3 regions of the Pseudomonas asgharzadehiana genome follow, and region 2 is predicted to be linked to each of the others. Evidence: predicted binding sites of a transcription regulator. Region 2 holds the regulator's gene; each other region holds the start of a gene.
The links. Region 2 encodes sigma-54, which starts transcription at its own class of promoters, with help from an activator protein. Its sites were predicted from a motif close to ANTGGCATNNANNTTGCTNT; they were not measured.
Positions count from the first base shown of each region.

Region 1: flgB (flagellar basal body rod protein FlgB) is a predicted target of sigma-54. The motif match lies at 1,997-2,016, and genes of this name have one in related genera.
Region 3: glnA (glutamate--ammonia ligase) is a predicted target of sigma-54. The motif match lies at 1,846-1,865, and genes of this name have one in related genera.

Region 1 is NZ_CP077079.1:4,848,165-4,851,425, forward strand. Features, by position in the region: gene flgE (flagellar hook protein FlgE) at 1-326, opposite strand, end outside; gene flgD (flagellar hook assembly protein FlgD) at 358-1,083, opposite strand; gene flgC (flagellar basal body rod protein FlgC) at 1,100-1,543, opposite strand; gene flgB (flagellar basal body rod protein FlgB) at 1,547-1,954, opposite strand; gene KSS96_RS21905 (hypothetical protein) at 2,274-3,050, shown strand; gene cheR (protein-glutamate O-methyltransferase CheR) at 3,141-3,261, opposite strand, start outside.
Region 2 is NZ_CP077079.1:1,159,023-1,162,283, reverse strand. Features, by position in the region: gene lptA (lipopolysaccharide transport periplasmic protein LptA) at 1-251, shown strand, start outside; gene lptB (LPS export ABC transporter ATP-binding protein) at 251-976, shown strand; gene KSS96_RS05220 (RNA polymerase factor sigma-54) at 1,175-2,668, shown strand; gene hpf (ribosome hibernation-promoting factor, HPF/YfiA family) at 2,744-3,049, shown strand; gene ptsN (PTS IIA-like nitrogen regulatory protein PtsN) at 3,060-3,261, shown strand, end outside.
Region 3 is NZ_CP077079.1:590,100-593,360, forward strand. Features, by position in the region: gene KSS96_RS02655 (chorismate mutase) at 1-229, opposite strand, end outside; gene glnA (glutamate--ammonia ligase) at 339-1,745, opposite strand; gene thiI (tRNA uracil 4-sulfurtransferase ThiI) at 2,080-3,261, shown strand, end outside.

The sequences.
Region 1 (3,261 bases), 2.4 Mb from region 2:
GCACGGAAGGCACCGCTGCGAGTGTACTCCAGCGAACCGTCGCTGCCCTTCTGCACGAAGAAGCCACCACCCTGGATCGCCATGTCCAGGATACCGCCGCTGCCGTTGACGTCACCCTGGGTGAATTGCTGGGACACCGCCGCCAGGTTCACGCCGTTGCCGATGCTGTTCTGGCCGGTACCCAGTTTGGACGCGGCATAGATGTCGGAGAATTCCGCACGGGACGACTTGAAGCCGGTGGTCGCGACGTTGGCGATGTTGTTGCCGGTCACGTCCAGTTGTTTATTGGCCGCATAGAGGCCGCTAAGGCCGATGTTAAAAGACATGTTTCTCTCCCTCTGCCGTATCTAGCCGGCTCTATGTACCAATAGTCTGAATTTGCGACAGCTTCACGCTGCCCATGCCACCTGCAAGGTTCAGCAGCATTTCGCCGCCGGTCTTGCTCAACGTCACGCTGGTCACGGTTGCCGGCAGCGATGTTGCCAGGGCCACTGCGTCGCCCTTGTCATTCTTGGTCGTGGCCGCAAAGGTGTAGGTGCCGGCTGGGGCGACCTCGCCGTTGCCGTTCTTGCCATCCCAGATAAAGTCCGACGTACCGGCACTCTGGGCGCCCAAATCGAGGGTGCGCACCAGGTTGCCGTCTTTGTCGGTGATCTTGACGGTGACGTTACCCGTCGCCGCGGTCACGGCCACCGAGCCGGTCATGCTCTTGCTGGTATCCACCAGGGCCTTGTCGGTCTGGGTGATGATCGAACGCCCGACCAGCGAAGAAGCCTGCAGCGCTTGCGAGGAGCTGAAGTTGCTGGAGATGTTATTCACCGAGTCGTTCAGGGTGTTGATGCCTTCGAGGCTGCTGAACTGCGCCAGCTGGGCCACGAATGCACCGTTGTCCTGGGGTGACAGCGGGTTCTGGTTTTTCAGTTGGGTCACCAGCAGTTGCAGGAACGCGTCCTTGCCCAGCGACTGGTTGCCCGTCGCGGTCTTGGAAGCATCACCCAGGCTGCTGTTGTCCGTTGCAGTCTTGACCTTGGAATTGAACAGGTCCTGGACTGCCGTGTTGTTAGACGTATCAACGATGGCCATTATTTGGCGCCCCTTATCACTGACCCAGGGTCAGGACCTTTTGCATCATGGTTTTGGCGGTGTTCATCATTTCCGCGTTGGTCTGGAACGAGCGGCTGGCGGAGATCATGTCGGCCATCTCCTCGACCACGTTGACGTTCGGGTAATACACGTAGCCTTTTTCGTTCGCTGCCGGGTGGTTAGGCTCGTAGCGCGCTTCGAGGTTGCTCTGGTCTTCGACCACACCGAGTACCTGCACGCCTTTGCCGGCGGCGTCCTGTTCCTGGAACAACGAATCGCTGCCACCGTTCTGGCCGGCCTGGAACATGGTGGCGAACACCGGGTGCCGGGCGCGATAGGTTTGGTCAATGCTCGAAGACACAGTCTCGGCGTTGGCGATGTTACTGGCGACGGTGTTGAGGCGCGTGGTCTGGGCGCTCATGCCACTGCCGGCAATATTGAAAACACTGGACAGGGACATGGCTTACTCTCCACGCAGGGCTGACATCAGCCCTTTGAATTTGCTGTTGAGCAGGGTAAAGCTGGCCTGAAAGTTCACCGAGTTCTCGGCATAAGCCGATTGCTCCAGTTGGGCGTCGACGGTGTTCTGGTCGATCGATGGCTGCATCGGCGTGCGATACAGCAACGACTCGTCACCACTGCTCAGGCCTTGCGCTTCGATATGACGGTTGTTGGTCATGTTCAAGGCGAAGGTGCCGTTCTTGGTCTTGTCCTGCTGTGCAGCGAGCACAGCGGAGAAGTCCAGGTCCCGAGCCTTGTAGTTCGGGGTGTCGGCGTTGGCAATGTTGTTGGCCAGGACTTCGGCACGCTGGGCGCGGAAGCCCAGGGCTTGTTCGTGGATACCGAGCGCTTTATCGAAGCTGATGCTCATGGCGGAAACCTTTAGGCTGACCTGCTGTTCGTTAACAGGACTATAGCAAGGTGCATGCCAACCTGAGCAGAGCCCGAATTTCAAGGGCTTGCGGCAATGTTGCCGGCGGTGATGCCAGAAAAGCGGCAAGCGATTTCCGCGTAGCGCCAGTAAAGCGGCAATCGGGCTTGCCGCTTGCGAGTGGAGGGCTATAAACGGTGTGCGCAGGGGGCCGGGGTATTTAACCGTTTGTCCGTACTGTTATTTATGACAATTGCGACACGCGTAGGCTTTGATGCTTTATCAACCGACCCCCTTAAGCACAACGCAGAGGCTCGACATGTTGATAATCCCGGCCCCCAGGTTTGTCGAACAGGATTCGACACAGCCGATCCCGAATCTTGACCCTGCCCGACTGAGCGGCGACGTCGCCATACTGAGGTTGGATTTTCCTATGCAGCCAGCCGATTATTTCTATTTGAGCCTCAACAGCACCGTTCTTGGTGGCACGCACAATCAAAGCTTTAATATTGCCCACAGCACCGCTTCGCTGCGGATTCTGATTCCCACGAACATTGTCATCGCCAGTGCGGGCACCGAAGTCCAGTTGCGGGCCCGCATCCTGCGTGGAGGGCTGTATTCCACTGCAGGGGAGGCGAGAATAAACATCGGTCGCCTGCCCATTGTGGTGCCACCAGACCAGTCATGGGACTTCAGCGACGGCACCTTTCAAGGCTGGGTAGCACAAGGCGTCTATGTGTCGCGGCTAAGCGTGATCGGTAGCCGCGTGGTCGTTAACCAGTTCAACAATCAGGCCACCAGCTCCCACATCATCACCCGTGCAGTTCCGGTAACGGCAGGACGCACCTATAACTGCAGCTTCGAGGTGACGGGAAGTACAGCCGTCAGCGACGGGTCGACCCTGCACATGACGATAAACGGCAGCCGGATCGGGCCTGACGTCACCACTATTACTGATGCCCGACGCCAAATCGGAACAGGAACATTTACCGCCGCCACGACGGGAACCGTGCGACTCGGCATCTTCAACGCAACAGTGCCCAGCGGGCAACATGGCCTGTCCCTGGGGCCCCTCCAAATGAGCACCACGCCCTGAGCGCTGTTGATGAGGACCGGCAGCGATTTTGCGCGAATAAAAAACGGGAGACTTTGCAAAGGTCTCCCGTTTTTGTTTTTAAAGCGTCGGTTATTTGGCCTGGTAAATGATGCCGGGGCTGCACTGCACCATCTGGAAGTGATCCGGCAGGCCGTTCAGCGCTTCGGAAGCACCCAGGAACAGGTAGCCGCCACGCTTGAGCGTGCCATGG
Region 2 (3,261 bases):
AGTCGGCTACCGATACAGGCCCGATGAAGGGCTACGGCAAGACCATCCAGTACCATGCCCAGCAGAACCGCATTGTATTGATCGACCAGGCCAAGGTGCTGAGCCCCGATGGCAACTCCACGGAAGGTGAAAAAATCACCTATGACACCGTGAAGCAGATCGCCAACGCCGGTCGAGCCAATGGCAACAAGGTAACTGCGCCACGTCCGCGTATCGACATGGTTATCCAGCCGAAGAAGAAGGCCGAGTAATGGCAACCCTGAAAGCCCAGCATCTGGCCAAGGCCTATAAAAGCCGTCAGGTCGTGCGCGACGTCAGCCTGTCGATCGACAGCGGCCAGATCGTCGGCTTGCTCGGCCCCAACGGCGCCGGCAAGACCACATGCTTCTATATGATCGTCGGCCTGGTCCAGGCAGATCAGGGTCGCGTACTAATCGACGACCTGGATGTCAGCCATCAGCCGATGCACGGCCGTGCTCGCGCCGGTATCGGCTATCTCCCGCAAGAAGCCTCGATCTTCCGCAAACTGTCGGTTGCCGACAACATCATGGCTATCCTTGAGACCCGCAAGGAACTCGACCGTGACGGCCGCCGCCAAGAGCTGGAAAGCCTGCTGCAGGAGTTCCACATCAACCACATTCGCGACAACCTTGGCATGAGCCTGTCCGGTGGCGAGCGTCGTCGCGTGGAAATCGCCCGCGCCCTGGCGACCGCGCCAAAGTTCATCCTGCTGGACGAACCGTTTGCCGGCGTCGACCCGATTTCGGTCGGCGACATCAAGCAGATCATCCATCACCTCAAGGCCAAGGGTATCGGCGTATTGATCACCGACCACAACGTGCGTGAAACCCTCGATATCTGCGAAACCGCGTATATCGTCAACGATGGCCAGTTGATCGCCGAAGGCGATTCCGCGACCATCCTGGCCAACGAACTGGTCAAGGAAGTGTACCTGGGTCACGAGTTCCGCCTGTAAAACCACCTGTATGAACAGGGGGTGGCAGGTCGTTTGTCCGAAGCGCGCGTACCAAAGAAAAACCTACGGTTTTTTTATTGTTACCGCGCTCTAGGCAAAGCCCTCGATATCAGGCATATAATTTGCTTATGTTTGGCGCTCACGCGCCCTGTCGTGGATGGCGCATTGCGCCGGCGAATAAGGTGTTAAGCCCCTGCCATGAAACCATCGCTAGTCCTGAGAATGGGCCAGCAGCTGACGATGACACCGCAGCTGCAACAGGCCATCCGCCTGCTCCAATTGTCGACCCTGGACCTGCAACAGGAAATCCAGGAGGCCCTGGAGTCCAATCCGATGCTCGAACGCCAGGAAGAAGGCGACGACTTCGATAATGCAGACCCGCTGGCCGACAACATCGAGCAAAAAACCAATTCCGACGTGCAGGAACCCTCCTACCAGGAAACCGCCCCAACGGTGGATAACCTTGAGGAAGGCGACTGGAACGAACGCATTCCCAACGAACTCCCGGTGGATACCGCCTGGGAAGACGTCTACCAGACCAGCGCGAGCAGCCTGCCCAGCAACGATGATGACGAGTGGGACTTCACCACCCGCACCTCCGCCGGCGAAAGCCTGCAGAGCCATCTGTTGTGGCAACTGAACCTCGCACCGATGTCCGACACCGATCGCCTGATCGCCGTCACGCTGATCGATTGCATCAACAACCAGGGTTATCTGGACGAGACGCTCGAGGAGATTCTGGAGGCCTTCGACCCTGAACTGGACATTGAGCTGGACGAAATCGAAGCCGTCCTGCACCGCATCCAGCAGTTCGAGCCTGCGGGCATTGGCGCCCGCTCCCTGAGCGAATGCCTGTTGCTGCAACTGCGCCAGCTGCCCGCCAAGACACCTTGGCTGGCTGAAGCCCAGCGCCTGGTCACCGATTACATCGACCTGCTGGGCAGCCGCGACTACAGCCAGTTGATGCGCCGCATGAAGCTCAAGGAAGATGACCTGCGCCAGGTTATCGAACTGGTGCAAAGCCTCAACCCGCGCCCGGGCTCGCAGATCGAGTCCAGCGAAGCCGAATATGTGGTCCCTGACGTGATTGTGCGCAAGGACAACGAACGCTGGCTGGTGGAATTGAACCAGGAGTCGGTGCCACGCCTGCGGGTCAACCCGCAATATGCCGGTTTTGTGCGCCGCGCCGACACCAGCGCCGACAACACCTTCATGCGCAACCAGTTGCAGGAAGCCCGCTGGTTCATCAAGAGCCTGCAGAGCCGTAACGAAACCCTGATGAAAGTTGCCACCCAGATCGTCGAGCATCAGCGCGGCTTCCTGGAATACGGCGACGAGGCGATGAAGCCTCTGGTGCTGCATGACATCGCCGAGGCGGTAGGCATGCACGAATCAACGATTTCACGGGTGACGACGCAAAAATTCATGCATACCCCACGGGGTATATATGAGCTCAAATACTTTTTCTCCAGCCATGTCAGCACCTCCGAAGGCGGCGAATGCTCGTCCACGGCGATCCGCGCGATCATCAAAAAACTGGTTGCCGCGGAAAATCAGAAAAAGCCGTTGAGTGACAGCAAGATCGCTGGTTTACTGGAGGCACAAGGCATTCAGGTCGCCCGTCGAACCGTCGCCAAGTACCGCGAGTCCCTTGGGATCGCGCCTTCCAGCGAGCGTAAGCGTTTGATGTGACGGGCGGGCCACAGCGTTCCAGTGGCAGGCGTCTTTGCCTGCCGCTTTATGCACTGGCAACGAAGGAGAAGCTGTATGCAAGTCAACATCAGTGGACACCAGCTGGAAGTCACCAAGCCCCTGCGTGAGTACACCGAGAGCAAGCTGAACAAGCTTGCGGGGCATTTTGACAAGATCACCAACGTGCAGGTCATCATGGAGGTCGATAAGCTCAAGCAGAAAATCGAGGCCACCCTGCACGTACCGAATGCCAAGCTCGTCGCCAATGCTGAGCATGAGGACATGTACGCGGCGATTGACTCGCTCTACGACAAGCTGGACCGCCAACTCATAAAGCATAAGGAAAAGAATCTGCACCTGATGCAAGGTACAGGTCGTTAACTCTCCCCCCATGATCCGACTTGAAACCATCCTGACCCCCGGCCGTTCCCTCGTGAACGTGCCGGGCGGCAGCAAGAAAAAAGCCCTTGAACAAATTGCCAACCTGATCGCCCGCGAAGTGCCGGATCTGGAGATGCAAGTTGTCTTCGAGGCACTGGTTGCCCGTGAAAAACTCGGTTCCACCGGTTTTGGCAACGGCATCGCCATTCCTC
Region 3 (3,261 bases), 570 kb from region 2:
CGGCGGGTGCCAGTTTGTAGCTCGGCGCCTGGGCGACAACGCTGGCGATCACTTCTTGTTCGCGCTTCTTATCTTCCACCGGTTTTTTGCTGTCCCATTTGCTCAGCGCCACCTGGTCGGCGATTTCCAGGCGTTCGGCGATGCTGTTGAGCAGCGGCTCAAGAGTGGGGGGCGCAGCCAATGCACTGGCGCTGAAAAACACTAAAGCGAACGCAAGTCGACGTTTCAATGCTGATCTCCTTGTGGGAGGGAGGGGGGATTCGGGTTAATTCCCGGGCAAAAAAAGACCTCCCGAAGGAGGCCTTTTTCATCACGCTGCGTCAAGCAGCGCTACCGGATCAGCAGCTGTAGTACAGCTCGTATTCCAGTGGGTGTACGAAGGTGCGAACCTTGATTTCTTCTTCGCTTTTGAGCTCGATGTAGGCATCGATGAAGTCGTCGCTGAATACGCCGCCTTTGGTCAGGAACGCACGGCCCTTGTCCAGCTCTTCCAGGGCTTCTTTCAGGCTGCCGCACACTTGTGGGATCTCTTTGGCCTCTTCAGGCGGCAGGTCGTACAAGTTTTTGTCGGCGGCATCGCCTGGGTGGATCTTGTTCTGGATGCCGTCCAGGCCAGCCATGACCAGCGCAGCGAAGGCCAGGTATGGGTTGGCTGCCGGATCAGGGAAGCGCGCTTCGATACGGCGAGCGCGTGGGCTGGACACGTAAGGAATACGGATCGAGGCGGAACGGTTGCGAGCCGAGTAGGCCAGCATCACCGGTGCTTCGAAACCTGGGACCAGACGCTTGTAGGAGTTGGTCGACGGGTTGGTGAAGCCGTTCAGGGCCTTACCGTGCTTGATGATACCGCCGATGAAGTACAGGGCGGTGTCGGACAGGCCGGCATAACCTTCGCCGGCGAAGGTGTTCTTGCCTTCTTTGGCGATGGACAGGTGAACGTGCATACCCGAACCGTTATCGCCGTACAGTGGCTTAGGCATGAAGGTAGCGGTACGGCCGTAGGCATCAGCTACGTTGTGTACGCAGTACTTCAGGGTCTGGACTTCGTCAGCCTTGGCTACCAGGGTGTTGAACTTCACGCCGATTTCGTTCTGGCCGGCAGTCGCCACTTCGTGGTGGTGAACTTCGATGACCAGGCCCATTTCTTCCATGGCGTTGCACATGGAGGTACGGATTTCGTGGTCGTGGTCGAACGGCGGAACCGGGAAGTAGCCACCTTTGACGCCTGGACGGTGGCCTTTGTTGCCGCCTTCCACGTCCTGGTCGGACATCCACGAGCCTTGCTCGGAGAAGATTTTGAACATGGAACCGGAGATGTCGGACTTGAACTTGACCGAATCAAAGATGAAGAACTCTGGTTCCGGGCCTACGAATACGGTGTCGCCGATACCGGTCGACTTCAGGTATTCCTCGGCGCGCTTGGCGATCGCACGTGGGTCGCGATCGTAGCCTTGCATGGTCGAAGGCTCGATCACGTCGCAGACGATGATCAGGGTTGGGTCTTCGGTGAACGGGTCAAGGACGGCAGTGCTGTCGTCCGGCATCAGGATCATGTCGGAGGCTTCGATGCCTTTCCAGCCGGCAATGGAGGAACCGTCGAACATTTTGCCTTCTTCGAAGAAAGCATCATCCAGCGCGTCGCGAGCCGGCATGGTCACGTGGTGCTGAGTGCCTTTGGTGTCCGTGAAGCGCAGATCAATCCATTTAACGTCATGATCTTTGATGAGTTGAACCGACTTCGACATAGTGTCCTCCGGGTGGCTTCGGGCTGGGGTAGTGGAGTTAGCCCTTAGAATGTGGGTGATGCCGGCGCGGATAGTCCGCCATGGCAACCTGCCTCACAAGAGAGCAAATTGCATGCCAGTGCGCCAACATGGGTTTTTTGCGCCAAAAGCGACCCTATAAAGGTGCGCAGCGACAAAAGCCCGAAAATAGCGCACTGCAATGTGGCGCATGCGCATGCAAATGCACCGCTTTAGTGCGTTGCGGTGTGAGTGCATATTAACTGGTTAAACCTTGAGCGATTTCCGCTATAATCCGCGCCCCCCTTTTTCAGCAGGCCCGGCGCGCGCTGTTTCCATGAAATTAATCGTTAAAGTCTTCCCCGAAATCACCATCAAGAGCCGACCGGTACGGATGCGTTTTATCCGTCAATTGGCCAAGAACATCCGTGCCGTGCTCCGAGATCTGGACCCGGCTGTGGTGGTGAATGGCGTGTGGGACAACCTCGAGCTGGAAACCCGCCTGACCGACGCCAAAGCCTTGAAGGATATGACCGAGCGCCTGAGCTGCATGCCGGGCATCGCACACTTCCTGCAGGTTGACGAGTACGCGCTGGGCGACTTCGACGACATCACCGAAAAATGCAAACTGCATTTTGGCGACAGCCTTGAAGGCAAGATTTTTTCGGTGCGCTGCAAGCGTGCCGGCAAGCACCCGTTCAGCTCCATGGACGTGGAGAAATACGTCGGCAGCAAGCTGCGTCGCGAGTGCGGCGCCGCTGGAATTTCCCTGAAAGCGCCGCAAATTGAAGTGCGCATGGAAATTCGCGACCAACGGTTGTTTGTGATCCACAGCCAGCACAACAGCATCGGCGGCTACCCGCTCGGCGCCCTGGAACAGACCCTGGTGCTGATGTCCGGCGGTTTCGATTCCACGGTGGCGGCCTACCAGATCATGCGCCGCGGCCTGATGAGCCACTTCTGCTTCTTCAACCTGGGTGGGCGCGCACACGAATTGGGCGTGATGGAAGTTGCGCACTTTATCTGGAAGAAGTACGGCAGCTCCCAACGCGTGCTATTTGTGAGCGTACCGTTCGAGGAAGTGCTGGGCGAAATTCTCGGCAAAGTCGATAACAGTCATATGGGCGTGGTATTGAAGCGTATGATGTTGCGCGCGGCCTCCCGTATCGCCGATCAATTGCAGATCGACGCGCTGGTGACCGGCGAAGCGATTTCCCAGGTTTCCAGCCAGACGCTGCCGAACCTGTCGCTGATCGACTGCGTGACCGAGAAGCTGGTGCTGCGCCCGCTGATCGCCAGCCACAAGCAGGACATCATCGATTTGGCGGAAGAAATCGGCACCGCCGACTTCGCCAAGCATATGCCTGAATATTGCGGGGTCATCTCGGTGAATCCCAAGACCCACGCCAAGCGCAACCGCGTGGAGTACGAAGAACAACAGTTCGACATGGCGATTCTGGAGCGTGCGCTCGAGAACGCCAAACTGGTGCCGATCGATCGGGTTATCGACGAGTTGGGC